2 regions of the Aeromicrobium sp. CFBP 8757 genome follow, and region 1 is predicted to be linked to the other one. Evidence: riboswitches for the same ligand, from Rfam matches in the RefSeq annotation. Region 1 holds a riboswitch; the other holds the start of a gene.

What was found. Region 1 has a riboswitch for thiamine pyrophosphate ahead of IFT73_RS09390 (ECF transporter S component). Riboswitches for the same ligand answer to the same signal wherever they lie in the genome.
Region 2: it holds a riboswitch for thiamine pyrophosphate, as region 1 does, so the genes downstream of both, thiM (hydroxyethylthiazole kinase) here and IFT73_RS09390 (ECF transporter S component) in region 1, are expected to answer to the same signal.

Annotation. Positions count from the first base shown of each region.
Region 1 covers NZ_JACYUM010000002.1:494,404-509,416, forward strand. The annotation lists gene IFT73_RS09380 (energy-coupling factor transporter transmembrane component T) at 1-637, opposite strand, end outside; gene IFT73_RS09385 (ABC transporter ATP-binding protein) at 634-2,022, opposite strand; gene IFT73_RS09390 (ECF transporter S component) at 2,034-2,666, opposite strand; TPP riboswitch at 2,656-2,766, opposite strand; gene IFT73_RS09395 (FAD-dependent oxidoreductase) at 2,866-4,239, opposite strand; gene IFT73_RS09400 (Ig-like domain repeat protein) at 4,334-7,987, opposite strand; gene IFT73_RS09405 (DUF4916 domain-containing protein) at 8,299-8,844, shown strand; gene IFT73_RS09410 (MFS transporter) at 8,937-10,121, shown strand; gene IFT73_RS09415 (heterodisulfide reductase-related iron-sulfur binding cluster) at 10,246-13,551, shown strand; gene IFT73_RS09420 (YchJ family protein) at 13,786-14,172, shown strand; gene IFT73_RS19600 (matrixin family metalloprotease) at 14,166-14,951, opposite strand.
Region 2 covers NZ_JACYUM010000005.1:61,372-76,384, reverse strand. The annotation lists gene IFT73_RS14520 (PLP-dependent aminotransferase family protein) at 1-1,392, shown strand, start outside; gene IFT73_RS14515 (esterase-like activity of phytase family protein) at 1,500-2,711, opposite strand; gene IFT73_RS14510 (TenA family protein) at 2,830-3,492, opposite strand; gene thiD (bifunctional hydroxymethylpyrimidine kinase/phosphomethylpyrimidine kinase) at 3,489-4,286, opposite strand; gene thiE (thiamine phosphate synthase) at 4,283-4,930, opposite strand; gene thiM (hydroxyethylthiazole kinase) at 4,927-5,766, opposite strand; TPP riboswitch at 5,756-5,850, opposite strand; gene ilvC (ketol-acid reductoisomerase) at 6,103-7,128, opposite strand; gene ilvN (acetolactate synthase small subunit) at 7,174-7,707, opposite strand; gene IFT73_RS14480 (acetolactate synthase large subunit) at 7,707-9,485, opposite strand; gene IFT73_RS14475 (hypothetical protein) at 9,851-10,168, shown strand; gene IFT73_RS14470 (hypothetical protein) at 10,334-10,669, shown strand; gene IFT73_RS14465 (SDR family NAD(P)-dependent oxidoreductase) at 10,739-12,181, opposite strand; gene IFT73_RS14460 (hypothetical protein) at 12,225-12,890, opposite strand; gene ilvD (dihydroxy-acid dehydratase) at 12,890-14,575, opposite strand; gene IFT73_RS14450 (hypothetical protein) at 14,617-15,013, opposite strand, start outside.

The sequences.
Region 1 (15,013 bases):
CCGCGTCGAGACGCGTCCACGGCGCCGGCAGCGCCCACGTGCGTCCGGACGCCGTCGCGAACCCCCGGGCGTCCATCGCGATCGACGTCGCCGTCGCACCCCGCATGGCCTGCACCAGCAGCGCGAACGACATGTTCGCGGCGTGCCGCCCGTTCGACCACGGGTTGCGACCCGCCCCGAACCCGCGCACGCGGCGCACCCGCTCGAGCTGCTGCCAGGCCAGGCCGAAGCCCGTGAACCGTTGCAGCGCCGCCGCCAGGGCGGCGATCAGCCGAGCGGGCAGGCGCACGGTCTGGGCCAGGTAGTCGGCGAGCCGCGACGGGTCGACGTACCCCGCCATGACGGAGCCGGGCCACGCCAGCACGACGATCCTGAGGCCGGCCGTCGCCGCGACCTCGAGGTCCCGACCGCCGAGCCGCCACGTCGAGTAGACGATCGTCAGAGCCGCGATCGACGTGAACGCCAGGCACACCAGCGGGTAGCGCCAGCCCGGCAGCAGCACCGCAGCCGCCAGCACGTAGGCGCCGAGGGCGGTCAGCGCGACCGGCAGGCTGTCGACCCAGAACGAGGCCAGCAGCGAGAACAGGCCCACCGAGAGCTGAGCCAACGGATTGGCCCGCAGGACGAGCGACCTCATGCGATCGCGCCCTCGCGCATGCGGTGCTCGATGTCGAGGGCGAGATCGGCGTCGTGGGTCGAGAGGCCGACCGTCGCACCGGCGTCGCGCGACGAGCCCACCCACCCCGCGACCGCCGCCCAGGTTCCCGGGTCCTGCCCCACCGTCGGCTCGTCGAGCAGGACGATGCCGGGCCGGTGGGCCAGCGCCGCGGCCAGCGCGAGACGACGCTGCTCTCCCCCCGACAGGCGATACGGGTTCGACGCCGCGAACCGCCCCAGCCCGAACAGGTCCAGCACCGCCGGCGCATCGACCTCGCGACCCACGCGGCGGGCCGTGTGCCCGACCTCGGCCAGCACCGTCGACGTCAGGAACCCGTGCTCCGGGTTCTGCGGCACCCAGCCGACGAGGGACGCCAGTGCGGCCGACCGCCGTCGCCGCAGCTCCGGCGAGACGGAGCCGCCGGCGGGCTTGAGCAGCCCGCCGAGGACCGCCAGCGCCGTGGACTTGCCGGCACCGCTCGGACCCGTGAAGCCCGTCGTCGCACCCGGGACGAGACTCGCCGTCAGGCCCGTCAGGGCGCGCGAGCGCTGGGTGCCCCGCAACGTCCGCATGACCAGCTCGACCGACACGTCCGTCGCCGTCACCGTCAGCGCCTCGACGGCGGGGCGCACGAGGTCGGTCGGGACGTCGACGGGGAGGGGAGCCGGCATGTCGGGCATCCACACCCCGGCCGGCCGGGGACCCGCCAGGAACGACCCGACCGTCCCGTCGCTGACGACGACGCCACCGGGGCCCAGCACGACGACGCGGTCGACGTGCGGCAGCCACGGCTCGATGCGGTGCTCGACGACGACCATCGTCCGGTCGTCCCTCGCGGACAGCACGGCCTCGCGGACGCTCGACGCGGTCGAGGCGTCGAGCATCGAGGTCGGCTCGTCGAGCAGCAGGACGTCGGGGTGCATCGCGAGCACCCCGGCGAGGGCGAGTCGCTGCTGCTCGCCGCCCGACAGCGCCGCCGTGAAGTGGTCGCGACCGTAGGTCAGGCCCACGGCCTCGAGGCACGCGTCGACGCGGGTCCAGATCTCGTCGGGCGGCATCGCGGCGTTCTCGGGGCCGAACGCGACGTCGCGGCCGATGCGCTCGGCCACGACAGCGTCGGCCGGGTTCTGCAGCAGCAGCCCCAACCGTCCGTCGACCTCAGCCGTTCCTGACAGGTCGCCGGCGATCGTCGTGCCGAGGGCGCCGGCCACGGCGTGCAGGATCGTCGACTTGCCCGCCCCGCTGGGCCCGACCAGCAGCACCCGCTCGCCGGGCGCGACCGTGAGGTCGAGCCCGGCGAGGACCGGTGCGCGGCGGCCGATCGGCCTCCAGGTGAGGTCGCGGAGCCGGACCTCGCCCAGCACTCGCCCGCCGCCTAGACCTCGGTGACGCGTTCGCGTCCGGCAGGGAACGCGTCGAGCACGCCCGCCGTCGCCAGCGCCCTCACGAGCGCGAAGCCGCCGATGCCGGCGATGACGACGCCCGAGACGACGAAGAAGCCGAGGTGGGCCAGCTTGTAGCCCATGTCCCAGTACGAGTAGTACGACGTCCACTCGTACACGGCCTCGAACGCGGCGGCGGCCGCGCCGGCGAGCATCGCGACGACGAGGCCCCAGCGCCGCAGGAGGGACGCGCGGTACAGGAACAGCAGGAAGACCAGCTCCGCGCCGAGCCCCTGCCAGAAGCCGGACGCGTAGACGCCCCATCCCCACTGCGTTCCGCCGACGATGAAGCTCGAGACGGCCGCGGCGATGAACTCCGTGGCGAAGGCCGCACCGGGCTTGCGGACGATCAGGCCGCCGACGACGCCGGCCGACAGCCAGACGCCGCCGAGGAGCGCGGTGCTCGGCGGGAACGAGAAGACCGCGAGGCCGCTGAGCGGCTCGTAGAGCTTCCCCCAGCCCCAGAAGATGACGCCGAAGGCGACACCCAGGGTGGTGATGGTGACCAGGTCGATCGTGCGGTATCGCACGTCGAACCCGTTCTTGGACGCGGTGGCAGAACTCATCGTGACTCCCTTCGCCGGTACTAACCGGTGCAGGTTCAAGGGTCTGCGGCGGATCCGCACTCTCAGCGCCCTCTGCGGTGGCGCTCCCCTGTCGTGTGGTCCGAGCCTATCCCGCGAAGGCCGACGGAGGAATCTGGGTTCGTCCGCGCGGGCTCGGACGAACCCAGATTCTCTCGTCGCCCCGAGCCCCGGGCCCGGGTCAGCGCCCGGTGAGACGGTCGCCGAGGCGGGCCAGGCGGCTCGGACGGGCCAGGCCGCGGTCCTCGCGGCGGTCGGCCTCGCGATAGAGGCCGTACATCGCGCGCACCCCGAGCCAGCGCAACGGCTCCGGCTCCCAGCGCCGCACCGGACGGTCGACCCACGGCAGGTGCGTCAGCCCGGTGTCGCGGCCCAGCGTCAGGTCGGCGAGCGTCCGCCCGGCCAGGTGGGTCGTCGTCAGTCCGCTGCCGACGTAGCCGCCCGCCCAGCCGAGCCCCGTGGACGCGTCGAAGCCGACGCTGGCGCACCAGTCGCGCGGGACCCCGAGCACGCCGCACCACGCGTGCTCGATGCTCGCCGCCCGCGTCGCCGGGAACATGTCGTGCAGGATGCCCGTCAGCGACGAGACGGTCCAGTCGTCGGTCTGACCGTCGACGTCGGTCCGCGAGCCGAACCGGTACGGGATGCCGCGGCCGCCGAGCGCGATGCGGCCGTCGGCCGTCCGCTGGGCGTAGCAGTAGGCGTTGGCGTTGTCGCCCAGCAGCTCGGCGCCGGCCCACCCGATGTCGTCCCACACGGCGTCGGGCAGCGGCTCGGTGACGACCATGGCCGAGTTCATCGGCAGCCACGACCGTCGCTGGCCCGGCAGCGACGCGGTGTAGCCCTCGAGGCACCGCAGCACCCGCGGGGCGCGCACCCGTCCGCGCTCGGTCGTGACCACGCCCGGATCGATGCCGGTGACGCGCGTGCGCTCGAGGATGCGGACGCCGCGACGCTCGGCGGCCTCGGCGACACCGGTCACCAGCCTGGCCGGCTGCACGCGTGCGCAGTGCGGGCTGAGGACGCCGCCGAGCGCGCCCTCGACCCGGAGCCGCTCGCCGACCTGGTCGGACGTCAGCTCGGTCTGGTGACCGGCCCCGATCCCCCACGCGAGGTCGTCGGCCAGGCCCTCGCGCATCCGCACGAGCTGAGCCGGCGAGCGGGCGACGTACAGCACCCCGTTCTTGACGACGTCGGCGTCGATCCCCTCGACGCGGCACACCTCGACGACGTCGTCGACCGCGTGCTCCATCGCCGTCACGAGTGCCGTGACGCCCTCGCGTCCGTGCGTCGCGGCGTACCGCTCCTTGCTGCCCGACAGCTCGGCCGAGAGCCACCCGCCGTTGCGGCCGGAGGCGCCGTACCCGACGAACTCCGCCTCGAGCACGACGATGTCGAGCGTCGGGTCGAGCCCGGCCAGCGTGTACGCCGTCCACAGACCGCTGAGGCCGCCGCCGACGATGCACACGTCGCACCGGAGGTCGCCGTCGAGCGCCTCGCGGGGCTCGGGGCGTCCGATCTGCTGCCACCAGAACGACACGCCACCGTTGATCACCCGACCATGCTGCCACCGGCACGGGCCAGCGGCCGGACGCGACGGCGGGGAGGACCCCGAAGGATCCTCCCCGCCGCCGTGCGCACGGTGCCGGCTACTTCACGCGCACCGCCTTCGAGCCGGTGCTGCTGGCGCCGTAGTTGCCGTCACCCGAGTAGACCGTCTTGACGCGGATCGTGGCCTTCTTCTTGGTGACCTTGACCCCGGCGCTGACGACGCCGCGGTTGCCCGGCGTCAGCGTCGCGATCTTCTTGAGCCGGTACGAGCCCTTGCCGGTCTTGACGTAGACCTTGACCTGCCCGGTCGGGAACGTCCCGGCCGTGGCGCCCTTGACGGTCGTCCTCACCGTCAGGGTCCGGCCCTTCTTGACCGACGACTTCGCCGAGACCGCGGCGCTGGTCGGCGCCTTGGTCACCTGGTGGCTCGCCGTGGCGACGCCGCTGGGCTCGAACCGGTCGGTGCCCGTGAACACGGCGCTCACGGTGTACGACCCGGCTGCCAGACCTGCCGGCAGCGTGAACGCGGCCGCGTCGGACGACCCGAGCGGCAGGTCGACCGTCGTGCCGCCGTACGTCAGCCGGACCGAGCCGCCGTCGCCGTTGGCCACCGCGACCGATCCCCTGACGCCCGTGCCGTAGACCGACGAGTCGGTGGCGAGGACGAGCGCGATGCCCGACTTGCCCTTCTCGAGCATCAGCGTCAGTGCCGCGGACGTCGACGACTGCGCGGTCCCCGTCTGGCCGAACACCGCGGTGACCGAGTGGTCACCGGCCTTGAATCCCGCGATCTTCAGCGTCGCGACACCGTCGACGACCGGAGCGGTGCCGAGCGACGTCGTGCCGTCGAGGAACTCGACCGTGCCGGCCGTGTCGGTGCCCTCGACCGTCGCCGTCAGCGTGACCGGCTCGTTGATCGCCGGGATCTCCGGCGACATCGCGAGCGTCGTCTCGGTGGCGTACAGCACCTCGACCGATCCGGTGGACGTGAAGCCCGTGCCCGAGCCGACCGCCGTCACGGCGGTGACGCCGATCGTGGCGTCCGCGGGGACGGTCGTCGCCAGCACGACCTTGCCCGAGGCGTCGGCGGTGCCGACCCCGAGGACCGTCGTGCCGAGGCTGAACGTGACGCCCTCGCCCGAGCGGTAGCCCGACGCCGTGAACGTCACGGTGTCACCGGGCGCGGGGGTCTTGTCGTCGACGGCGACCGAACCGGTCGTGCCGACGGCCTTGAGCTCGGCGCACGCGTCGCCCTGGATGCCCGCGGAGGGCAGCATCGGCGTCGTGCCCGTGACGCCGTCGTCCTCGCGCACCGTGAGGTTGGCGAGGGCGTTCTTGCCCATGACCGCGCCCGAGGTGTTGATGACCGACGACTTCACGGCCGTGCTGGCCGTGGCGCTCGCGAGCGCGTCGCCGAGGATCGGACCCGTGACGACCTTGCAGGTCTCACCCGGCGCGAACGTCACCTTCTCCATCGTGATGCCGCCGCGACCCGTGGCCGAGCCCAGCACCGACACGTAGCCCGTGACGGGCTTGGCCGCCGGTCCGTCCAGGTAGACCGCGATGTCCGCGGTTCCGGGACCGTTGCCCTCGTCGACCGTCGGCGCGGCGATGTCGATCGTCGGCTCGGTCCTGACGACCGGGGTGCCGACCGACGACGTCTCGAACGCGAGGTCGGACAGGAACACGCCGCCCGTCGCCGTCGCGTCCGCACCCGTCGCCGCGGCGAACCGCACCTCACGGACGTCGGACACGTCGAGGCCGGCCGCCGTGAGCGCGGACGTCGGGACGTTGACCTGCTGCAGCACGATCTTCTTGAGCCGCGCGTCCGTCGAGGCCGGGAGCCGGTTGACGGCCAGCGGGTTGAGCCTCGAGACCGGCGAGCTGTAGGCCGCGCCCTTGGCGTCGACGACCGTGATCGTGACGTCGGTGCCCGTCACGACGGACTCGTCGGCCGCCATCTTGACCGACAGGCGCTCGGCACCGCTCGCGTTGCGCGCGGCCGCCGGGACGGAGACGCGCACCTCGCTCGGCGTCTGCGTCGTGGTGCCGGTCGACAGCGCCGTCCACACCATCTTGGTGACCGGCGTCGCCGGGACGTTGCCGCCGTTGCTGGCGGGCGTCCAGTGGGGCTGGGCCGAGGTGCCGAGCGCCGCGGTGGTGCACGACGGCAGCGGCTGCGAGACGGTGCGCCCGGCAGCACTGGCGCAGACCGTCGCGGTCGCGGCGCCCTGCGTGCGGACCAGCGAGCTGGTCGACTCGAACGTCGAGACCGTCTTGCGGGCCGACGACGGAGCCGTCGACACGCTGCGGACGTCCTCGCCGTTCAGGACGGCCGGGACCGCGCCCGAGCCGTCGAACATCGGCAGGAACTGCTTCTCGCCGCCGAGCGTCAGACGGAACCAGCCGGCCATGTAGGCCGTGCCCATGTCGTACTGCTCCTGCGCCGTCATGCGGATGTTGGTGCCGGAACGGGGGCCGCAGACCGCGTCGGTCGACGTGGCGCCCCAGTCGTCGCTGACCGAGTAGGCGTAGACGCCGGGCGTCCAGACCGTGTTGTAGAAGTTGTGGTTGGCTCCCATGGCCCACACGCCGCTGCGCAGCGCGTCGTCGTCGAACGCGTAGCGGCTGTCGTCGAGCATGTGCTGGCCCTGCTGGTTGGAGACGTCGCCGTCGCAGTAGGGCAGGATCACGTTCATCGCGACGTCCGGCACCGTCATGCGGGCGAAGTCGACGGGCGCGAGCGGCAGGATCGACTTGATGCCCCACGGCTTGTCGAGCGCCTGGTTGAGGGTCGCCGCCGAGGTGACGCCCTCACCGCCGCGCGAGTGGCCCATCAGGCCGACGTCGGTCAGGTCGAAGCGGCCGACCAGGTCGGACGGGCTGATGGCCTGCGTCGCCTGGGTCAGGCCCGGCAAAGGGCTCTGGTCGGCCAGGGCGTCGGCCAGCGAGACGTCCTTGCCCGTCTGCGCGTCGTAGTACGTCACCGACTCGCCCTTGCCGGCCTTGTCGAGCATCGAGAGCGTGTCGAGGATCAGCTGGCCGCGGGCCTGGGCGCCCTGGTCGAGCGCGAGCTGGTTGTCGTTGGAGTTGATCGCGTTGGCCGCGATCGAGACGACGGCGTAGCCGTGGCTCGCGAGCGCACGGGCGGTGCCGTCGTACCCCGCGAAGCTCGGGACGTTGATCTGGCCGGGGTTGCAGGGCCAGCGCGTCGCGGGCGTCGTGCCGGTGCTGCACGACGTGTGGCGTCCGTGGAGCAGGACGACGGTCGGTCGGGCGCCGCCGGTCTTGGGCAGGTACATCTTGCCCTGCAGCTCGCCGCGGATGCCGCCGATGCCCGCGAGTGGGATCGACTGCGTGCCGAAGTTGTAGACCGACTCGGTGACCTCGTACGAGCCGATGGACGACGGGTTGGCGTCGAGCTCCTCGGCGGCCGCGGGAGCGATCTCGGCGGCCTGGGCCTTCCTGGCCGACGCGGTGTCGCCGGACGGCTTGCTGAACCAGCCGGCCTCGGCGTCGTCGGCCTTCACCACGGCCGGGTCGGTCGTGAAGACCGTCAGGCTCCTGCCGTCGGCGGACTCGGTGGCGATGCCGATCGGGACGCCGTCGACCTCGATCGTCGGCGCGTCGGACTTGATCGGCAGCTTCTCGTCGAGCTCGACGGTCACGAGGTAGCCGCCGGGGGCCTGTGTCACGTTCCAGCCGGAGCCGGAGGCGAGGTCGTCGTCGGCCGCGAAGGCCGTGGAGGGCAAGGTCGCCAAGGGGATGGAGACCAGGACGGCGGCCAGACCGGCGCGCCATACCTGTCGTCGTACTGAGAACACGCGTGCTCCTTCGAAGGGGTGCTCGGTTCCACCTCCACGCGGACGCCGTCGTCGCGCGCCAAGGGGGCGGGGGGAGCCTCAGCATCGGCGTCTCCTGTTTCGCGACCGTGACATCGGAGGTGTCACACATGTTTCGTGACAGTGCGTCAGGTAAAAAGTGGGGGTCACCCGCGTGCCGCCGGGTCTGCTACACGCCCGCGCCGGGGCGCCCGTCACGACCGGTAGGACAGAATGTGGCCATGTCCGTGCGCACCCCTGACCCGAATCCCGGCTGGCTCCCCGAGTTCGCGCTCGACGAGACGCGCTCCCGCGTGCCGATCCTGTACGTCGAGGCCGTCCCGGTGCGCATCGACGCCCACGGCACGGTCGAGCACATCGGCGTGCTGCTGCGCGGCTCCGCCACGACGGGCGCGATGACCCGCACCCTGGTCTCGGGTCGCGTGCTGCACGGCGAGTCGGTGCGCGACGCGCTGCTGCGCAACCTCGAGAAGGACCTCGGCCCGACCGCGTTCCCGCAGCTGCCGACGTCGATCGTGCCGTTCACGGTCGCCGAGTACTTCCCCTTCCCCGGCGTCACCCCGCTGCACGACCCGCGCCAGCACGCCGTCGCGCTGGCGTACGTCGTCGCGGTCACCGGCGAGTGCAACCCCCGCCAGGACGCCCTCGAGCTGACGTGGCTGACGCCCGAGGAGGCCGCGCACCCCGACGTGCTGGCCGACATGGAGGGCGGACGCGGCTCGCTGCTCAAGCAGGCCCTCGCGCACGTGGGCCTTCTCGGTCGTTGACCGGCCGCCGTCCGGGTCGTGGGACCCGCGCGGAGATAGAGCGCGCCTCGGCGTAGTCTGAATCCTGAGACAATTCGTATCAGGATGTGGACATGTCGAAGACCCGCACGCCCGACAAGTGGCTGATGCTCGGCGTCTCGATGCTCGGACAGGTGGCCGGGACGATCTTCGTCAACGGCGCACCGTTCCTCATCACGTTCCTGCGGGACGACCGCGGCCTCTCCCTGCGCGAGGCCGGCGTCGTCGTGGCCGCGCCGTTCGTCGGCATCACGGTGTCGCTGGTGGTGTGGGGGCTCGTCGTCGACCGCATCGGCGAGCGCGCCTCGATGACGATCGGGCTCGCGATCGTCACGGTCGGCGCGACGGGAGCGGCGTTCTCGACCTCGCTCACGGCCCTGGCGCTGTGGTTCGTGCTGGGTGGCATCGGCGCCGGCAGCACCAACTCGGCGAGCGGACGCGTCGTCGTCGGCTGGTTCCCGGTCGACCGGCGCGGCACCGCGATGGGCATCCGCCAGACCGGGCTGCCGCTGGGCGTCGGCACGGCGGCCCTGCTGGTGCCGAACGTCGCCGAGGCCGACGGGCTGCGCACGACCCTGCTGATCGTGGCCGGCATCGCCTTGGCGGGCGCGGTGGCGAGCGCCCTGCTGATCGTCGACCCACCGCGCCCGACCCGGGCCGAGGCCGCCGACAGCGGCCAGCTCGCCAACCCCTACCGGCGCGACCACCGCCTGACCCGCATCCACCTGGCGTCCGCGCTGCTCGTCGTCCCCCAGTTCACGGTGTGGACGTACATGCTGGTGTGGCTGATCGACGAGAAGGGCTGGTCGACGTTCGCGGCGAGCGCCCTCGTGGCGGCCACCCAGGTGCTCGGCGCCGGCGGACGCATCGCCGCGGGCTGGTGGTCCGACCAGGTGGGCAGCCGACTCGGCCCCATGCGCATCGTCGCGGTCGCCGCCGCCGCGACGATGCTGTCGCTCGGACTGCTGTCGGGCACGCCCCTCGCCGTCGCGCTGATCGTCCTCGCCACGGCCATCACCGTCGCCGACAACGGGCTCGCGTTCACGTCGGTCGCCGAGATCGGCGGACCGTTCTGGTCGGGCCGGGCGATGGGCCTGCAGAACACCGGCCAGTACCTCGTCTCGGCCCTCGTGCCGCCCGTCGTCGGCGCGGTCGTCGAGGGTCGCGGCTACGGATTCGCCTTCGCCGCGGTCGCGATCTTCCCGCTCGTCGCGATCCCGCTCGTGCCCGTCCGCGGCGAGCGCGGTCGTGCTGTGTGACCCGGTTCACGCCAAGGGCATTTGGCAAGCCTTACTGGGCGCAGAAGTTACCGACCGGTTAATGTCAGCCCTACTGTCAGGGTCGTCGCCGGACCCGGCTCGTCGTTAGAGAGTAGGGACCTTCATGCAGGTCGTCGCGATCGTCGTCTCGCTTGTCATCACCGCCGTGGCACTGCCACTCATCACCAAGGCCGTGCGCGACATGCTGAAGGTGCTGCGCACCGGACGGCCGCTCGTCGGTCGCCGGGACAACCCCGCCAAGCGCACCGCCAACATGCTGATCGAGACGTTCGGGCACACCCGGATGTTCCAGAAGCGCGCCGTCGCGGTGGCCCACTGGTTCGTCTACGCCGCGTTCGTGCTGCTGAGCACCGCGGTGCTGCAGGGCTACTTCCAGCTGTTCGACCCCGAGTTCGCCTGGCCGATCATCGGCCACTTCTACCTCTACGAATGGGCCGCCGAGGGTCTCGGACTGCTCAGCACGATCGGCATCGTCTACCTGATCGCCGTCCGCCAGTGGAACCACCCGCGTCGCCTCGACCGCAAGAGCCGCTTCTTCGGCTCGACGTTCTGGCAGGCCTACTTCGTCGAGGCCATGGCGATGCTCGAGGGCGCGGCTATCCTGTTCATCCGCGGCGCCGAGTACAAGCTGATCGAGAACTTCCACGGCGGCGAGCACGGCGGACGGGCGCACTTCCCGCTCAGCTCGTACGTCGGCGACCTGCTCTACCCCGAGTCCGAGCAGGGCCTCAAGAACGTCGTCTTCTTCGTCGCGATGTTCAAGATCACGCTCGCGATGGTCTGGCTGATCGTCATCGCCCGCAACCTCACGATGGGCGTGGCCTGGCACCGCTTCACAGCGTGGCCCAACATCTGGTTCAAGCGCAACAGCGACGGCAGCACGGCCCTCGGCGGCCTGCAGCCCATCTACATCCAGGGCAAGCCGCTCGACATGGAGGCGATGGAGGAGCTCGAGGAGGAGGACTTCGAGAAGCTCGGCGTCGGCAAGGTCGAGGACTTCACCTGGAAGGGCATCCTCGACTTCACGACCTGCACCGAGTGCGGACGCTGCCAGGAGCAGTGCCCCGCCTGGGCCACCGACAAGCCCCTGTCGCCCAAGCTGCTGGTGCTCGGCCTCCGCGAGCACGCCTACGCCAAGGCTCCCCTGCTGACGCTCTCCGAGGACGAGCAGGCGAACCTGACCGACGAGCAGAAGGCCGAGCTCGAGCGCCCCCTGATCGGCGACGAGTCGGTGTACGGCGTCATCGACCCCGACGTCCTGTGGTCGTGCACCAACTGCGGTGCCTGCGTGCAGCAGTGCCCCGTCGACATCGAGCACGTCGACCACATCGACGACATGCGCCGCTTCCAGGTGCTCGTCGAGTCGAACTTCCCCGCCGAGCTCAACAACATCTTCAAGGGCCTCGAGCGCAAGGGGAACCCGTGGGGCATGAACGCCTCCGCCCGCATGGACTGGGCCAAGGGTCTCGACTTCGAGGTCAAGCAGGTCGGCGTCGACGTCGACGACCTCGACGAGGTCGAGTGGCTGTTCTGGGTCGGCTGCGCCGGCGCCTTCGAGGACCGCGCCAAGAAGACGACGCAGGCCGTCGCCGAGCTGCTCGACATGGCCGGCGTGACGTTCGCCGTCCTGGGCGACGGCGAGACGTGCACGGGTGACCCCGCCCGCCGCGCCGGCAACGAGATCGTCTTCCAGCAGCTCGCGATGCAGAACGCCGAGGTCTTCAAGGAGACCAAGGTCAAGAAGGTCGTCTCGACCTGCGCGCACTGCTTCAACTCGCTCAAGAACGAGTACGCCGAGTTCGGCGTCGAGCTCGAGGTCGTGCACCACACCCAGCTGCTCAACCGCCTCGTGCGCGAGGGCAAGCTGACGCCTCGTCCGCCCGTCGCGAACGAGGAGAAGAAGAAGATCACGTACCACGACCCGTGCTTCCTGGGCCGTCACAACAAGGTCTACGAGCCGCCGCGCGAGCTGCTCAGCATCATCCCGGGCGCCGAGTTCACCGAGATGCCGCGCAACTCCGAGAAGTCCTTCTGCTGCGGCGCCGGCGGCGCCCGCATGTGGATGGAGGAGAGCATCGGCTCGCGGATCAACGTCAACCGCACCGAGGAGGCCATCGCCACCGGCGCCGACCAGATCGCGGTCGGCTGCCCGTTCTGCCGCGTCATGCTGTCCGACGGCCTGACGCTCAAGCAGTCCGAGGGTGCGGCCCGCGAGGAGGTCGAGGTGCTCGACGTCGCGCAGATGCTGCTCGCCGGCGTCAAGCGGGCCCCCGAGCCGACCTCGTCCGACGACGCCGACGTCGTGGCCGAGGCCGAGGCCGCCACCGCGACGGCCGCCGCGGCGACCGATCCGGCGACCGATCCGGCCACCGAGGCCGAGCCGAGCGCCGACGACGCCGCCGACCCCGACTCGGTCACCGAGACCGCCGACGTCGGCGTCGCCGCCAAGGCGCACACCGACGGCGACCCCGACGACAAGCAGACCTCCGACACCGAGGCGCTCGACGAGCCGTCGGAGAAGAGCGACGCCGCCGACCAGCAGATCGCGGCGGACAACAACGTCAAGGTCGACGGGAAGGGCGGCGGTCACGCCGACGAGTCCGCGGCTCCCGTCGAGCCCCGCAACGCCGATGCGCGCGCCGAGGCCCCCACGGACGCCGAGGTCGCCGCCGCCGACGAGGCGAAGGCCGCGGACGAGGCGGACGAGTCGACGGCTGACGCTCCCGAGGCCTCGGCCGAGGCCGCCGAGGACGACCGCGAGGCGTCCGAGAAGGAGGACGCGGCCTGGGCCAACGTCGGACCGGTCAACACCGACCTGACCCCGTCCGAGCCCACCGCGACGACCGAGCCGGAGCCGACGCCGGAGCCGGAGGAGTCCCCCGCCGAGGAGGTCACCGCCGTCCCCGACGAGACCGAGCCCGTCCAGGGCGACGCCCGCGAGGAGGAGGCCGAGAGGGTCGCCGAGCCCGAGGCGTCGGCCACGGCTCCCGAGGCCGCCGAGGACGACCGCGAGGCGTCCGAGAAGGAGGACGCGGCCTGGGCCAACGTCGGACCGGTCAACACCGACCTGACCCCGTCCGAGCCCACCGCGACGACCGAGCCGGAGCCGACGCCGGAGCCGGAGGAGTCCCCCGCCGAGGAGGTCACCGCCGTCCCCGACGAGACCGAGCCCGTCCAGGGCGACGCCCGCGAGGAGGAGGCCGAGAGGGTCGCCGAGCCCGAGGCGTCGGCCACGGCCCCCGAGGGCATCACCGCGGTCGACGACGAGACGTCGACGGCCGACCCGGTCGACGAGGACGTCGCCGAGCTCACCGACGCCAACCCGAGCGGCGCCGACCTGAGCGCCACCGCGACGCAGCTCGCCTTCGACGACGTCGTCGACGAGCCGGAGGACGAGCCCAAGAAGTAGCGCGCGGCACCACTCGCCTCATCGGGGAGCTTCCCGGTCACCCCGTGACCGGAAGGCTCCCCGATGTCGTTCGTCCGTGCCATGACATGCGAAAAGTCCGGTCGGGAGGGAGCCACGGACCGGACTTCGTGCTGATCGGGAGGGACCAGCGTCGCAACCGGACGGGAGGGAGTGTGCCCGGTTCGAAAGGATCAACGACGCTCGCCCGGGCGGGTCACGGTGGAGAATGGAGAAATGTCGACGACCCGTTGCCCCTGCCTCAGCGGCCTCACCTACGCCGACTGCTGCGGACGCCTGCACGACGGCTCCGCGACGGCCCAGACCGCCGAGCAGCTCATGCGGTCGCGCTTCAGCGCCTTCGCCGTGGGCGACCCCGACTACCTGCTGGCCACGTGGCACCCGACGACCCGGCCGGCGTCCCTCGAGCTCGACGACGACCAGCGCTGGTACCGGCTCGACGTCCTCGCGACCCGCGAGGGCGGTCCGTTCGAGACGTCAGGGGTCGTCGAGTTCGAGGCCTTCCACCGCTCGCCGTCCGGCCGGGGCAGCCAGCACGAGATCAGCCGCTTCACCCGCGAGGGCGGCCGCTGGTTCTACGTCGACGGCGTGCGCGGTCAGTAGGGGATGCAGGCGCCGCTGCCGACGGCCGCCAGACCCGCGAGGTCGCCCGCGCCCCACCGCGTGAGCGTCTGGTCGCCCTCGGGCTGCATGAGCTGACCCGGTGCGTCGACGTGGTCGAGCCCCACGAGGTGCCCGAGCTCGTGCATGATGACCGACCGCACCGACGCGCGTCCCCGACGACCGTCGAGGATGCGGGCCAGCTGCGGCCCGTCGAGCACGACCGTCCCGGTCACGAACCAGCGCCGGCCGTCGCGCTCGACCGACGAGCTGCCGGCGAACCCCGCGACGCTGCCCTTCAGCTTCGGGGAGGCGGCCGGATCGCTCCACGTCACCGTGACGGGCAGCCAGCCCCCGTCGGGCGACCGGACGGTCTCGTCGTCGGGGGCCGTCTCGTCGGTCGTCCCGTCGACGACGAACTGCAGCCCCGACGCCTCGCTGACCTCGTCGAGCGCCTGGTCGAGCAGACGCATGCCTCCCTCGACGATCGTGCGTGGGTCGACGACCAGGTGGATCGGCGCGCACGGGTCGTACGTCACCGGCTCGTCGTCGTCCGGCTGCGTCGCGATGAGCCGGTACTGGTCGGCGTCCCCGGCTCTCGCGGCCGGCACGCCGAGCGGGGTCGACGCCGCGTCGTCCGGACGATCCGGGAACGCTCCCCCGGCCGCACCGTCGTCGAGCATCGAGGCGACCGACAGCGCGCCGAGCAGCACCACGAGGGCCGCGACCGCGACCGCAGCGCGCCGACGACCGGCATCGGCGTCCCTCCCGCGTGCGGTCACCCACCGATTGTCCCCCGCCGGAGGTCGGGTCCGCACGTCCCGCCCCTACGATGTGACCGGCA
Region 2 (15,013 bases), on a different contig from region 1:
CCCGCCTACCGCGAGATCGCCGACCGCCTGCGACTCCTCATCGTCGACGGCCGTGTCGCCGACGGCACGCGCCTGCCGTCCGAGCGCGAGCTGGCCGTCGCGATGGACGTCAGCCGCACCACGACGACACGCGTCTACGCCGAGCTGCGGGACGCCGGGCTGGTCCGGTCGCGGCAGGGGGCGGGCAGCGTCGTGCGGCTGCCGCTCGAGAGCTCGACCGCCAGCAGCCTGATCGTCGACGCCGACGACGCCGACACCATCGCGCTGACGTACGCGGCGCCGATCGGCCCACCGGGCCTGGCCCGGGCGTTCGAGACCGCGGCCGCCAAGCTGCCGGGCCTGCTGTCGACGACGGGCTACCTCCCGGACGGCCTGCCGGTGCTGCGCGAGGTGCTGGCCCAGCGGTACACCGACGGTGGTCTGCCCACGGATCCCGACCAGATCGTCGTCACCAGCGGCGCGATGGGCGCGATCTCGTTGCTGGCACGGACGCTCGTCAGCCCCGGGCAGCGCGTCGTCGTCGAGGGCACCGGCTACCCGCACGCGCACGAGTCGTTCGCCGCGGCGGGGGCGCGGCTGTCGCCCCTGCCGGTCGACGGGTCCCCGTGGGACACCGAGGCGCTGACCTCCGTCCTGGCGGGGTCGCCCCATCGCGCGGCGTACCTCGTCCCCGACTTCCACAACCCGACCGCCGCGGTCATGACCGACGCCGAGCGCACGACGTGGGCCCGCGAGCTGCGGCGCCACGACGTCGTGCCGGTCGTCGACGAGTCGCTGCGCGAGCTCAACCTCGACGGGGTGGACCTGCCGCCCGTGTTCGCGACCTACGACCCGCGGGCGATGCTGATCGGCTCGTCGTCCAAGTCGTACTGGGGCGGGCTGCGGGTCGGGTGGATCCGGGCGCCCCGCGACGCCGTCATGCCCCTCGTGCAGGCGCGCATGATGGACGATCTCGGCTCGTCGGCGTTCGACCAGCTCGTGCTGTCCGAGCTGCTGGTCGAGGGCGGACAGACGGCCGCGGCGGGTCGGGCGCGCCTGCGGGCGGCCCGTGACCACCTGCTGGCCGAGCTCGCGCGCGAGCTGCCCGACGTCCAGGCGCCCTGCCCCGCCGGCGGGCTGAGCCTGTGGGTGACGCTCCCCCACCGCATGTCGTCGCGACTCACGACGGCCGCGGCGCGGCACGGCCTGCTGCTGACGCCCGGCCCCCGGTTCTTCACGCGTCCGGGCACGGCGGGCGAGCGGCACCTGCGGCTGCCGTACAACCAGTCGCACGAGACCATGACCGAGGCCGTCGCGCGGTTGCGGTCGGCCTACGAGGAGGTGACCGGCGCCCGCCCTGCCGACACGCCGTCCCCGTCCGCCCCCGCGAAGACCCTCGAGATGATCGCCTGACCCCGTCCGCCGACGAGTCACTCACGCCCCTCGACGAGTCACTCGTGCCGGGCACGAGCGACTCGTCGGTGGGCATCCGTGACTCGTCGGTGGGCATCCGTGACTCGTCAGCGACGGGGGGCGGGGTCGATGACGATCATCTCGGTGTCGTCGGGCGTGCCGGGACGTCGCGCGGAGTTGCCCGGGTAGTTGTTGTCGTTGGCGATCATCAGGCGTCCGCCCGACAGCGGGACGAGGGTCTCGACCGACTGGAAGCCGAACGAGAACTGCCGCCCCGTGCCCCAGCCGCCGCCCGTGCTGACGCCTCGGCGGTCGGAAATGTCGAGCAGGTCGACGACCAGCGACTTGGTCGCCGTCCCGTGCGTGCCGAGCCGCACCGCGTAGACCTTCTTGGTGACGGCCGCGGTGCCGTCGGCGTTGTCGCGCTCGAGCACCAGCAGGTCGCCCCGCGAGGTGATCTGCGCGTCGGCGACCAGGTTCGCGTCGGCGTCGACCCGGTAGTCCCACGTCCGTCCGGTGTAGCGCCCGGTGCGCGTGTCGAGCTCGGCGACCACGCGCCGTCGCTTGTCGGTGTCACCCACGAGCGCGTTCTCGAGGATCGGGTAGAGGTGGCGTCCGTCCTTCGACCGCGCCATCGCCTCGAAGCCGCCGCTCTGCTGAGTCCGGGGCTGCTCGCCGCCGAGCAGCGGGTTCTGCGGCGACTTGCCGAGGGGCGAGGCGACGGGAGCCGACAGCACCCGGCCCCTCGCGTCGACGTGGACGATGAACGGACCGAACTCGTCGCCGATCCAGAACGTTCCGTCCCTGCCGCGCTGCACCGACTCGATGTCGAGGTCGTCGCCGGTCAGCAGACGGTCGGAGGTCGACTCGTTGACGATCGGGAAGCCGATCCGGTGCTGCGGGTCGGACAACGAGATGTGGCGCAGCACCGTGACCTCGCCCGAGCCGCCACGGGCGGTCTTCCAGTGCGGCCGCACCAGGTAGAGCCGAAGCAGGAAGTCGGCGGAGTTGCCCTTCGCGCCGAAGCCGTTGTCGGGCTGGGCCCAGAACGTCCCGTCGCCGTTGTCGATCGCGGCGGAGAAGCCCGGCACGACCTGGCCGGGGAACGGACCCTGACGTCCGTTGGCCGGGGTGGCCAGCGCGCCGGACGGCGGGCCGGGCGCCTGGTGGTCGGCCGACAGCGTGGCGCGGGCCAGGAGCCTCGCCTGACCGTGGTCGTGGTCGTCGTAACGGCCGGACGCCGCGGCCGGCGAGACGCTCGCCGCGGCGAGCGCGACGACGAGAGCGCCGACGAGACGGGGACGTGAAGGACGTGGCATGGTGCTGCTCCTCTGGTTCGGTGGACCGGACCCCCCGGGACACCTCACCAACCAACCCGACCGGGACGACGCGCGGACGACGCCCACGCGAACACTTCGCGTGGCTGCCGTCCTCACCTCAGGAGGTGGGAGCGGGCCACGGATCGGCCCGCCACGCGGCGTCCCAGAACATCCACTCGAACCGGGTCGACCGGCGGTAGGCCGCGACGACCGCGTCCCGGTCGGTCGTCCACGCGTCGAGGTACGCCTCGGCGCGCCGCACGGCCTCGTCGAACTCCGGCGCCGCGTAGGTGTCGATCCACGCGCCGTACGGGTGCTGGCCGGGCGCACGTCGTGCCATGACGTGGCGGCCCACCTCGGCGTAGACCCGGAAGCACGGCAGCACTGCCGCCAGGGCCACGTCGAACGGCGCGGAGTGCGCTGCCGCCTCCAGCGACCCCGTGTAGGCGACGCAGGTCGGTGACGCCTCGGGGACGGCATCGGCCTCGGGGTCGAGACCTCGCGGCACCAGGTACGACCGGTGCAGCTCGCGCTCGGCGGCGACGGCCCCGACGGCGGACGCCGCCCACAGCTCGATGCCGGCCACGTCGGGCGCCCGGCTCGCGAGCTGCGACAGCACCCGGGCGTAGCGGTCGAGGTAGTGGGCGTCGTCGACGAGGTAGCGGACGAAGACGTCCTCGGGCAACGACCCGTCCGTCAGGCCGACGACGAACGGGTGCCGGCAGATGGCCGCGAACCAGTCGTCGACCGACGTCCAGCAGTCCTGCGCCGTGGAGCTCACGCGGGCACCCGGTGGTCGACGGGCCCGTTGCCGCCGCCCAGCTCGAGGCTCGCACCGGCGACCAGCGCGCGGTGCAGGTAGGCCTTCGCGGCGGTCACGGCGTCGACCAGGTCGAGCCCCAGCACGACGTACGACGCGATCGCCGACGACAGCGTGCACCCCGTGCCGTGCGTGTGCCGCGTGCGCACGCGGGACGCGTCGAGGCGGTGCGCGCCGTCGGGCGTCACCAGGACGTCGGTGCAGCGGTCGCCGTCGAGGTGTCCACCCTTGGCGAGCACCGCGCCCGGCCCGGCGCCGAGCAGCACCCGCCCCGCCATCTCGAGGTCGTCCGCCGACGCGACCGGCAGGCCCGTCAGCACCTCGAGCTCCGGCACGTTGGGCGTCACGACGGACGCGAGGGGCACCAGCAGCTCGCGGATCGCCGCGACGGCGTCCTCGGGGACCAGCCGGTCGCCGGACGTCGCGACCATGACGGGGTCGAGCACGACGACCGGCACGGGGTGCTCGCGCAGCATCGACGCGACGGCCTCGACGACGTCCGCACCGCCCAGCATGCCGATCTTGACCGCACGGACGTCGAGGTCGGTGACGACGGACGCGTACTGGTCGGCGACGAACCGTGCGGGCACGCCGTGGATGCCGGTGACGCCCAGCGTGTTCTGCACCGTCAGCGCCGTCAGCACGGCCGCGCCGTAGACGCCGATCGCGCTCGCGGTCTTCAGGTCGGCCTGGATGCCGGCGCCGCCGGACGGGTCGGAGCCGGCGACGCTCAGCATGACCGGGGTGCGCGTCATCGGCCCGCCCTCCCCGCCGTGGCGCGCAGCGCGTCGTCGACCGCGCGCCGCAGGTCCGCGGCGGCCGAGGTCGGGTCGGCGGCGGCGCAGATCGCGCTCACCACCGCGACCCCGCTCGCACCGGACCCGACGACCAGGCCGGCGGTGGTGCTGTCGATGCCACCGATGCCGACGACCGGCACCCGGCCGTCCACCCGGTCGACCACGGCGCGGACGCCGTCGAGACCGAACGGCTCCGACGCGTCCGCCTTCGTGGCGGTGGCCCACACGGGGCTGACCGCGACGTAGTCGCACGCCGACATCTCGACGACGTCGTCAAGCTGGGCCAGGTCGTTGACCGACCACCCGATGACCGCGTCGGGGCCCAAGGCCGCTCGGGCGGTGCTCGGTGCGACGTCGTCGACCCCCACGTGCAGGCCGTCGGCCCACCGGGCGGCCTCGAGGTCGTCGTTGGCGATGACCGCGACGTGGGCGGGCAGCGCGTCCCGCAGGCGCCGGACCAGATCGATCCTCTCGTCGGGCGCCGCGTCCTTGTGACGCACCTGGACGCTCGTCACTCCCCCGGCGACGGCCCGCGACACGACGTCGATCAGGTCGTCGGTGCGGGGGTCCGTCACGAGGTAGACCCGTAGGTCGACGCTCATGACCGGTCGACCCGGACCGAGGCGATGCGCGCGTCGTCGAGCCGCGCCAGCTCGTCGAGCAGCGCGACCCGGAACGAACCCGGTCCGGCCGACACCGCCCCGGCCCGCTCGCCCGCCGCGGCGAGCATCGCCATCGCGGCGACGGACGCCTCGACGGCATCGTCCTCGACGGCGCAGCACGCCGCGACCAGGGCCGTCGCCGAGCAGCCCAGCGCCGTGACCATCGGCATCCACGGGTGGCCGCCGTGCACCACGACCCGGCGCGTGCCGTCGGTGACGACGTCCTCGACGCCCGTCACGACGACGACGGCCGACAGCTCGCGGGCGAGCGACGTCGCCGCCTCGACGGCGTCGGAGGCCGCCGCGTCGCTGTCGACCCCGCGACCGCTGGTCTGCGCCGTGGCGATCGCGAGGATCTCGCTGGCGTTGCCGCGCACGACCGTCGGCCGGTGCTCGAGCAGCCCGGCGACGATCTCGCGACGGTAGGCGGTGGCCCCGACGGCGACGGGGTCGAGCACCCACGGCGTGCCGCACTCGTGCGCGGCGCGTGCCGCCTCGGTCATCCCCTCGACCCACGACGGCGACGGCGTGCCGATGTTGACGCCGACGGCCGACGCGATGCGGGCGAACTCACCCGACTCGTGCGGGTCGTGGACCATGGCGGGCGAGGCGCCGACGGCGTTCAGCACGTTGGCGGCGACGTCCATCGAGACGAAGTTGGTGATGTACTGCACCAGCGGCGACCGCTCGCGCACCGCGGCGACGATCGCCGCCGTGGTCGGCGACGCCGCGCTGGTCGAAGGCGTGCTGGTGGATGGCGTGACAGGACTACTCATGACAGCTCCCTAGCGCCGGTGCTAACCGGATCAGGTTCGTCGGGTCTCATCTCAGCCCCTCGTGGGGCACCCCGGCCGTGTGCCGTCGAGCCTACACACCACCCACCCCCCTGCGCCGACGAGTCACTCCCGCCCCGTGACGAGTCGCCCACGCCCCGTGAGGAGTCACTCAGGCCCGGTGACGAGTCACTCAGACATGGCGTACGTGACTCGTCGGCGGGCGCACGTGACTCGTCGGCGGGCGTACGTGACTCGTCGGCGGATGTGGGCGGGGTGCGCGAAGGGGCGCCGCACCTGTCGGTGCGACGCCCCTCGGTGGTGCGGTGGTGCGGGTGACTAGCGGGCGGCCTGGCCGTCGACGTAGTCGGTGTCCTGCTGCTTCCACGAGAAGTGCGAGCGCAGGATCTTGCCGGTCTTCTCGATCGGGTGACCGGCCTCCTCCTCGCGCAGGCGCAGGAACTCCGGCGCGCCGGCGTCCTGGTCGTCGATGAAGCGCTTGGCGAAGGTGCCGTCCTGGATCTCGGCCAGCACCTCCTGCATGCGCTCCTTGACCGAGGCGTCGATGACGCGCGGACCCGACACGTAGTCGCCGTACTCGGCGGTGTCGGAGATGCTCCAGCGCTGCTTGGCGATGCCGCCCTCCCACATGAGGTCGACGATGAGCTTGAGCTCGTGCAGCACCTCGAAGTACGCGATCTCGGGCTGGTAGCCGGCCTCGGTCAGCGTCTCGAAGCCCGCCTGGACGAGGTGCGACATGCCGCCGCACAGCACGGCCTGCTCGCCGAAGAGATCGGTCTCGGTCTCCTCGGTGAACGTCGTCTTGATGACGCCGGCGCGGGTTCCGCCGATGGCCTTGGCGTACGACAGCGAGAGGTCCCACGCCTTGCCGCTGGCGTCCTGCTCGACCGCGATGATGTCGGGGATGCCGCGGCCGTCGACGAACTCGCGACGGACCGTGTGGCCGGGCGCCTTGGGGGCGACCAGCACGACGTCGACGCCCTTGGGCGGCGCGATGTAGCCGAAGCGGATGTTGAAGCCGTGGCCGAAGACGAGGGCGTCGCCGTCGACGAGGTTGGGCTCGATGTGCTCGGCGTAGACGTGACGCTGCACCTGGTCGGGCGCCAGGATCACGATGACGTCGGCCTCCTCGACCGCCTCGGCGACGTCGCGGACGCGCAGGCCCTCGGCCTCGGCCTTGGCACGGCTCTTGGAGCCCTCGGGCAGGCCGACGCGGACGTCGACGCCGGAGTCGCGCAGGTTGAGCGCGTGCGCGTGCCCCTGGCTTCCGTAGCCGATGACCGCGACGTTGCGGCCCTGGATGATGCTGAGGTCGGCGTCGTCGTCGTAAAAGAGTTCAGCCACGGGTCATGTCTCCTTGTGAGGGGCTTGTGGAACGGTCGGGGGTGGTCAGCTCGCCTGCGTGCCCGGAACGGTGCGCAGCGTGCGGTCGGTGATCGAGCGGGGCCCGCGGCCGATGGCCACGCGCCCGGACTGGGCGATCTCGCGGATGCCGAACGGCTCGAGGACGTTGAGCATCGCGGCGAGCTTGCCCGCATCGCCCGTCGCCTCGATCGTGACGGCGTCGGTGGCCACGTCGACCACCTTAGCCCTGAAGAGATTGACGGTCTCGAGCACCTGTCCGCGGGTCTGCGGGTCGGTGCGCACCTTGATCAGCATGAGCTCGCGCTCGACCGCGCTGCCCGAGTCGAGCTCGACGATCTTCAGGACGTTCACGAGCTTGTTGAGCTGCTTGGTGACCTGCTCGAGGGGCAGCTCGTCGACGTTGACGACGATCGTCATGCGCGAGATCTCGGGGATCTCGGTCTGGCCCACCGCGAGCGACTCGATGTTGAAGCCGCGTCGCATGAACAGGCTCGAGACGCGCGCGAGCACGCCGGGCGTGTTCTCGACCAGGACGGAAAGGGTGTGCTGCGTCGTCATCAGATGTCCTCGTCGTCCCAGGTGGGGGCCAGATCGCGGGCGATCTGGATGTCGTCGTTGGAGGCGCCGCCGTGGACCATCGGCCACACCATGGCGTCGCGCTCGACCACGAAGTCGATCACGACGGGTCGGTCGGTGATCGCCAGGGCCTTCTCGATCGTGGCGTCGAGGTCGGCCTCGCTGTCGCACCGCAGCCCGACGCACCCGTAGGCGTCCGCGAGCTTGACGAAGTCGGGGATGCGACGCGCGCCGATCGACTCCGGCCCCGTGTTGAGGTCGGTGTTGGAGTAGCGGCCCTCGTACAGCAGCGTCTGCCACTGGCGCACCATGCCGAGCGAGGAGTTGTTGATGACGGCGACCTTGATCGGGATGCCCTCGAGCGCGCACGTCGCGAGCTCCTGGTTGGTCATCTGGAAGCAGCCGTCACCGTCGATCGCCCAGACCACCGAGCCGGGCAGGCCCACCTGGGCGCCCATGGCCGCGGGCACGGAGTAGCCCATCGTGCCGGCGCCGCCGGAGTTGAGCCACTGGCGGGGACGCTCGTAGTCGACGTAGTGCGCAGCCCACATCTGGTGCTGGCCGACACCGGCGACGTACGTCGCGTCGGAGCCCGACAGCGCGCTGAGCCGCTCGATCACGGTCTGCGGGGCGAGACCCTCGGCGGGCTTGTCGTAGCCGACCGGGAAGCGCGCCTTGATGCCCAGCACCTGCTCGCGCCACGCGGCGTAGTCGCCCTCGACGCCGTCCTCGTCGGCCTGCTTGCGCAGCGTGCCGATGAGCTCGGAGATGACCTCGCGGCAGTCGCCGACGATCGGGACGTCCGCCGTGCGGTTCTTGGAGATCTCGGCCGGGTCGATGTCGGCGTGGATGACCTTGGCGAGCGGCGCGAACGACGACAGCTGGCCCGTGACGCGGTCGTCGAACCGCGCGCCGAGCGAGATCAGCAGGTCGCTGCGCTGCAGCGCCGTGACGGCGGCGACGGTGCCGTGCATGCCCGGCATGCCGAGGTGCAGCTCGTGCGAGTCGGGGAACGCGCCCCGTGCCATCAGCGTCGTGACGACCGGGATCTGGGTCAGCTCGGCGAGCATCTTGAGCTCGGCGGACGCCTCGGCCTTGATGACGCCGCCTCCGACGTACAGCACCGGCCGCTCGGCGGCGGCGATGAGCCGTGCCGCCTCGCGCACCTGCTTGCCGTGCGGGCGCGTGGTCGGCCGGTAGCCCGGCAGGGCCAGCTCGGACGGCCAGTGGAACGTCGTCGACGACTGCAGGGCGTCCTTGGCGATGTCGACGAGCACGGGGCCCGGACGCCCGGTACCGGCGATGTGGAACGCCTCGGCGATGACGCGCGGGATGTCGGCGGCGTCGGTGACGAGGTAGCTGTGCTTGGTGATCGGCATCGTGATGCCGCGGATGTCGGCCTCCTGGAAGCCGTCGGTGCCGATCAGGTGCGTCGCGACCTGGCCCGTGATCGCCACGATCGGGACGGAGTCCATGAAGGCGTCGGCGATCGCCGTGACCAGGTTGGTCGCCCCCGGGCCCGACGTCGCCATGCAGACGCCGACGCGACCCGTGACCATCGCGTAGCCCTGCGCGGCGTGGCCCGCACCCTGCTCGTGGCGGACGAGGATGTGACGGATCTGCTCGGAGTCGAACAACGGGTCGTAGGCCGGCAGGATCGCGCCGCCGGGGATCCCGAAGATCGTGTCGACGCCGGCGTGCTCCAGCGACCTGACGAGGCTCTGGGCCCCGGTCAGCTGCTCCGCGATCTGCTCTGTCATGTCTGGTGCTACCTCACTGCTCGGTTCTTCGGAGGCCGGTCGGACCGGCACCTCCCCGTCTGCGACCCCGTCAAGCGTGGAGCCATAAAAAAATCCCCCGGCCCCAGAAGCATTCACTGGGTGCGATCGAGGGAGACGCGATGCCTGGTGGGGCGCCGCGTCAGTGGCGTACTACGAGAAGGTGCGCATGCATGCCCCCAGCATGGGCCGTGTGCGCGCAGATATCAAGTCGCGAGACGACTTGTACCACCATGTGGACTGCTCGGCGTGAGTTCGGCTCCCCGATTGGCACCGACCTGTCTCGATGCGATGAGATGGGGGCGACCTGCACGAAGACGGCAGGCGCCTATCGAGGGGGAACCCACATGAAGAAGACCCTGACCGCGCTGTTCGCAGTCGCCGCCCTGTCCCTGACGTCGGCCTGCGGTGGCGGCGGAGGCGACCGCCCGACGCAGGCCGAGCTCAAGAAGGCCATCACGAGCGACGACAGCGTCTTCGGGACGAAGATCCCCGAGGCGGCGGCCGACTGCATCGCCGGCGCGCTCGAGAAGTCCGACGTCTCCGACAAGACGCTGAACGCGATCGTCGAGGGCGACGAGGACTACAAGGGCAGCGACAAGGACAAGGACGCCCTCACCGGCCTCCAGTCCGACCTCACGAAGTGCGCGACGTCCGGCAGCTGATGCCGACCGCCGGGTGACCGGCACCGTGACGACCCGGCGGGAGCCCACCTCCCGCCGGGTCTTTCACTGCCCGGGCCGACGCGGCACGGCGGACGATCGGGTGCGACCATGAATGCTGCCCGTCCGCTGCGTCCCTCCGTCGCGGACCCGAATCCTGGAGATGCCATGAAGAAGACCCTGAGCGCGGCGTTCGTCGTCGCGGCACTGACCCTCACCTCGGCCTGCGGCGGTGGCGGCGACCGCCCGAGCGCCGACGACGTCGCCGCGCAGCTGAAGAAGTCCGCGGGCAGCGCGATCACCGACAAGCAGGCCGACTGCGCCGCCAAGGCGATCGTCGACTCCGACCTGTCGGACGAGGCCGTCAAGGCCGTCGCCGAGAACGACACCGACTACAAGCCCAGCGACGAGGACACCAAGGCGCAGGGCGACGCGGCCACCGAGATCGGCAAGTGCATCACGGCGAGCACGCCGGCTCCGTCGGCCACGACGCCGGCCCCGTAGCCAGACCCCAGCACCGACACGACGGCCCGGCGAGCACGCTCGCCGGGCCGTCGTGCGTCCGGCCACGGCTCACCAGGGCGAGGCCGCGTAGTCCTTCAGGAAGACGCCGTGGACGTCGTCGCCCGCCTCGCCGCGGATGATCGGGTCGTACACGCGCGCGGCCCCGTCGACCAGGTCGAGCGGCGCCTTGAAGCCCTCCTCGGCCAGGCGCACCTTGGTCGGGTGCGGGCGCTCGTCGGTGATCCAGCCCGTGTCGACGGCCGTCATCAGGATGCCGTCCTGCTCGAGCATCTCCCCCGCGCTGGTGCGGGTCAGCATGTTGAGCGCGGCCTTGGCCATGTTGGTGTGCGGGTGGCCCGGCCCCTTGTAGCGGCGGCTGAACTGCCCCTCCATCGCCGAGACGTTGACGACGTACGTGCGGCGCGCCGCGGACGCCGCCATCGACGGCCGCAGCCGGCTGACGAGGATGAACGGCGCCGTCGTGTTGCACAGCTGCACCTCGAGCAGCTCCAGGGCGTCGACCTCGTGCACGCGCTGCGTCCAGCTGTTGACGTCGACGGTGTCGGGCACCAGTCCCCCGGCGTCGATGCGCTCGAGGTCCGCCGAGCCCGCCGCCATCGCCAGCGACGTCAGCTCGTCGGCGGTGTAGGCGTCGCCGGCCAGGACGGGGTGCGCCGACACCGACCCCACCAGCGCGGCGGGGTGCGCGTCGCTGGTGTGACCGAACGTCAGCAGCTCGGGCAGGGGCCCGTCGGGCAGCGGCGCCGACTCGGCCTCGGCCAGCGGCGCGTAGGCGCCCGGCGTGCGCCGGACGGTCTGCGCGGCGTTGTTGATCAGGATGTCGAGGGGACCCTGCGCCGCGACGGAATCGGCCAGGCCCACGACCTGCGCCGGGTCGCGCAGGTCGATGCCGACGATCCGCAGCCGGTCGATCCAGTCGGCACTGTCGGGCATCGCGGTGAACCGGCGCACGGCGTCGTGCGGGAACCGGGTCGTGATGGTGGTGTGGGCGCCGTCGCGCAGCAGGCGCAGCGCGATGTACATGCCGATCTTGGCGCGACCGCCCGTCAGCAGGGCGCGCTTGCCGGTCAGGTCGGTGCGGGCGTCGCGCCGGGCCCGGTTCAGGGCGGCGCAGTCGGGGCAGAGCTGGTGGTAGAACGCGTCGACGACGGTGTACTTCTGCTTGCAGATGTAGCAGGGCCGGGGCACCAGCAGGGTGCCGGCCGATGCGCCGGCGGCGTTCGAGACCAGCGGGATGCCCTCGGTCTCGTCGTCGATGCGGGTCGGCGAGCCCGTGGCCGTCGTGGCGACGACGGCGCGGTCGGCGGCGGCGACCTCGGCGCGCTTGGCGAGCCGGCGCTGCTTCTTGACGTCCTTGTAGAACTTGCCGCAGGCGTGACGCAGGGCGACGTAGGCCGCGTCCTCGTCCTCGAGGAACTGGGCCTCGCCGAGGACCTTCAGCGCGGTCGCGAGCTCGTCCTCGGTGAAGGACGCGGGACGTGGAGATGGCATTCCTCCATTGTCCCCGAGGCCCCGTGACAGGGCCCGCGCGGGCTCAGCGGCGCCAGAACCGCGTCCGACGGCGACGCCGCAGCACGTGACGGTCGCCGATGGCGGCCCGGATCTCCTGCGGCACCGACGACAGCGGCAGCACGCGGACCGTGACGACTGCCAGGTCGGCGGGCCCGGCGGCGGTCAGGAGAGCCGTCTCGAGCGCCCAGCCGACGGCGGACGGGTCGGCCGACTCGTCCGCGACCCACGCGAGGCAGCCGATCGGCGGGCTGTCGTCGACCGTGTACATCAGCGCGTGCAGCTCGCGGACGCCCTGCTCGTCGGCCGCCTGCGCGACGGCTGCCAGAGCGCCGTCGGGGATCTCGTCCCACGTCGTGACGCGGACGGCCGCGTCGACCGGGAACGGCTCGGCGAACCGCCGGATGCCGGCCACGTAGGCGGCGGACGCCGTCATGCCGGACGTGCGCTCGGGGTCGACCTGGACGCCGACGCCCGCGGGCAGCAGCGGCAGGAGGTCACGGACCAGGATCGGCCGCAGCTCCCACGACTCGACGTGCAGCGCCTCCTCGGCGATCTCGGCGCTCGTCCAGACCGCGACCATCTGCTGCCCCGGCGCCGGCTCGCTGCCCGAGAACACCCCGGTCGAGCGGTCGACGCCGATCAGCACCGACGCGAACAGGAAGTCCCACCGGGTCGCGAAGGCCTGCATCAACCGCAGACGGCGCCGTCGGCGGCCGAGCTGACGAGCTTGCGGTACTTCGCGAGCACGCCCTTGGTGTACTTGGGCGGCAGCGGCTCCCACCCGACCTTGCGGGCCTCGAGCTCGTCGGCGTCGACCGCGACGTCGAGGCGCTTGTTGGCCACGTCGAGGGTGATCTGGTCGCCGTCCTTGACGAAGGCGATCGGTCCGCCGTCGACGGCCTCCGGCGCGACGTGCCCGACGCACAGGCCGGTCGTGCCGCCCGAGAACCGTCCGTCGGTCATGAGCAGGACGTCCTTGCCCAGGCCGGCGCCCTTGATCGCGCCGGTGATCGCGAGCATCTCGCGCATGCCGGGGCCGCCCTTGGGGCCCTCGTAGCGGATGACGACGACGTCACCGGCGACGATCGTGCCGTCCTCGAGGGCGTCCATCGCCTTGCGCTCGCCGTCGAAGACGCGGGCCGTGCCGGTGAACACGTCGGAGTCGAAGCCGGCACTCTTGACGACGGCACCCTCGGGGGCCAGCGTGCCGTGCAGGATCGTGAGGCCACCGGTCTGGTGGATCGGCCGGTCGAGGCCGCGGATGACGTCGCCGTCGATGCGCTGCTCGATGTGCGCCAGGTTCTCGGCCATGGTCTTGCCGGTGACCGTCAGGCAGTCGCCGTGCATGAGCCCGGCGTCGAGCAGTGCCTTCATGATGACCGGGATGCCGCCGACCTTGTCGACGTCGTTCATGACGTAGCGGCCGAAGGGCTTGAGGTCGCCGAGGTGCGGCACCTTGTCGCCGATGCGGCTGAAGTCCTCGAGCGTCAGGTCGACCTCGGCCTCGCGCGCGATCGCCAGCAGGTGCAGGACCGCGTTGGTCGAGCCGCCCAGCGCCATGACGACGGTGATGGCGTTCTCGAACGCCTCCTTGGTCAGGATCTGGCGGGCCGTGATGCCGCGGCGGAGCAGCTCGACGACCGCCTCGCCCGACTTGATGGCGTACTCGTCGCGGCGGCTGTCGATCGCCGGCGGGGCCGACGAGCCGGGCAGACTCATGCCGAGGGCCTCGGCTGCCGACGCCATGGTGTTGGCGGTGTACATGCCGCCGCAGGCGCCCTCGCCGGGGCAGATCGCGCGCTCGATCTTGTCGACCTGCTCACGCGACATCTTGCCGGCCAGGCACGCACCGACGGCCTCGAAGGCGTCGATGATCGTGACGTCCTTGCCGTCGACGTTGCCCGGCATGATCGAACCGGCGTAGACGAACACGCTGGCCAGGTCGAGGCGGGCGGCGGCCATCAGCATGCCGGGCAGGCTCTTGTCGCAGCCGGCCAGCAGGACCGATCCGTCGAGGCGCTCGGCCATCATGACGGTCTCGACCGAGTCGGCGATGACCTCGCGGCTCACGAGCGAGAAGTGCATGCCCTCGTGGCCCATCGAGATGCCGTCGGACACCGAGATCGTGCCGAACTCGAGCGGGTAGCCGCCGCCGGCGTGCACGCCTTCCTTGGCGCGCTTGGCCAGGCGGTCGAGCGACAGGTTGCACGGGGTGATCTCGTTCCAGCTGGACGCGACACCGATCTGGGGCTTGGGCCAGTCGTCGTCGCCCATGCCGACCGCGCGCAGCATGCCTCGTGACGCGGTGGCCTCGAGGCCGTCGGTGACGGTGCGGCTGCGCGGCTTGATGTCGATCTCGTTCTCGGAGGCCATGGCCAAAGATTACGACTTCGCCCGACCAGCCCGGGCAGCGGTCAGGCGTCGAAGGCCGCGCGGCCCGCGTCGAGGGGTGCGAATCCCGTGGCCACGTAGGCGCACAGGGCCGCCCAGAGCACGCTGACGAGGGTGCCGATGATGAAGCGCTCGGCGGTGGCGGGTCGGTCGCCGCTGCGCAGCTCGGGGTAGCGGCCGAGGCCCTTGACGGCGAGGGTCAGCGCGACCCCCGACGGCATGCCGGCCACGAGCGAGCCGAACACCGCGAGCCGCTCGAGCGCCCCGACCCACGTGCCGCCGCGCAGGATGTGCCCGGCCGCCTCGAGCGACTCGGTGCGATCGGTCGAGCGGTCGTCGATGACGTCGAACACCGCCGTCGTGACGACCGATCCACCGGCCACGGCCAGCACGGACGCGACGATGCCGAGGACGCCCTGG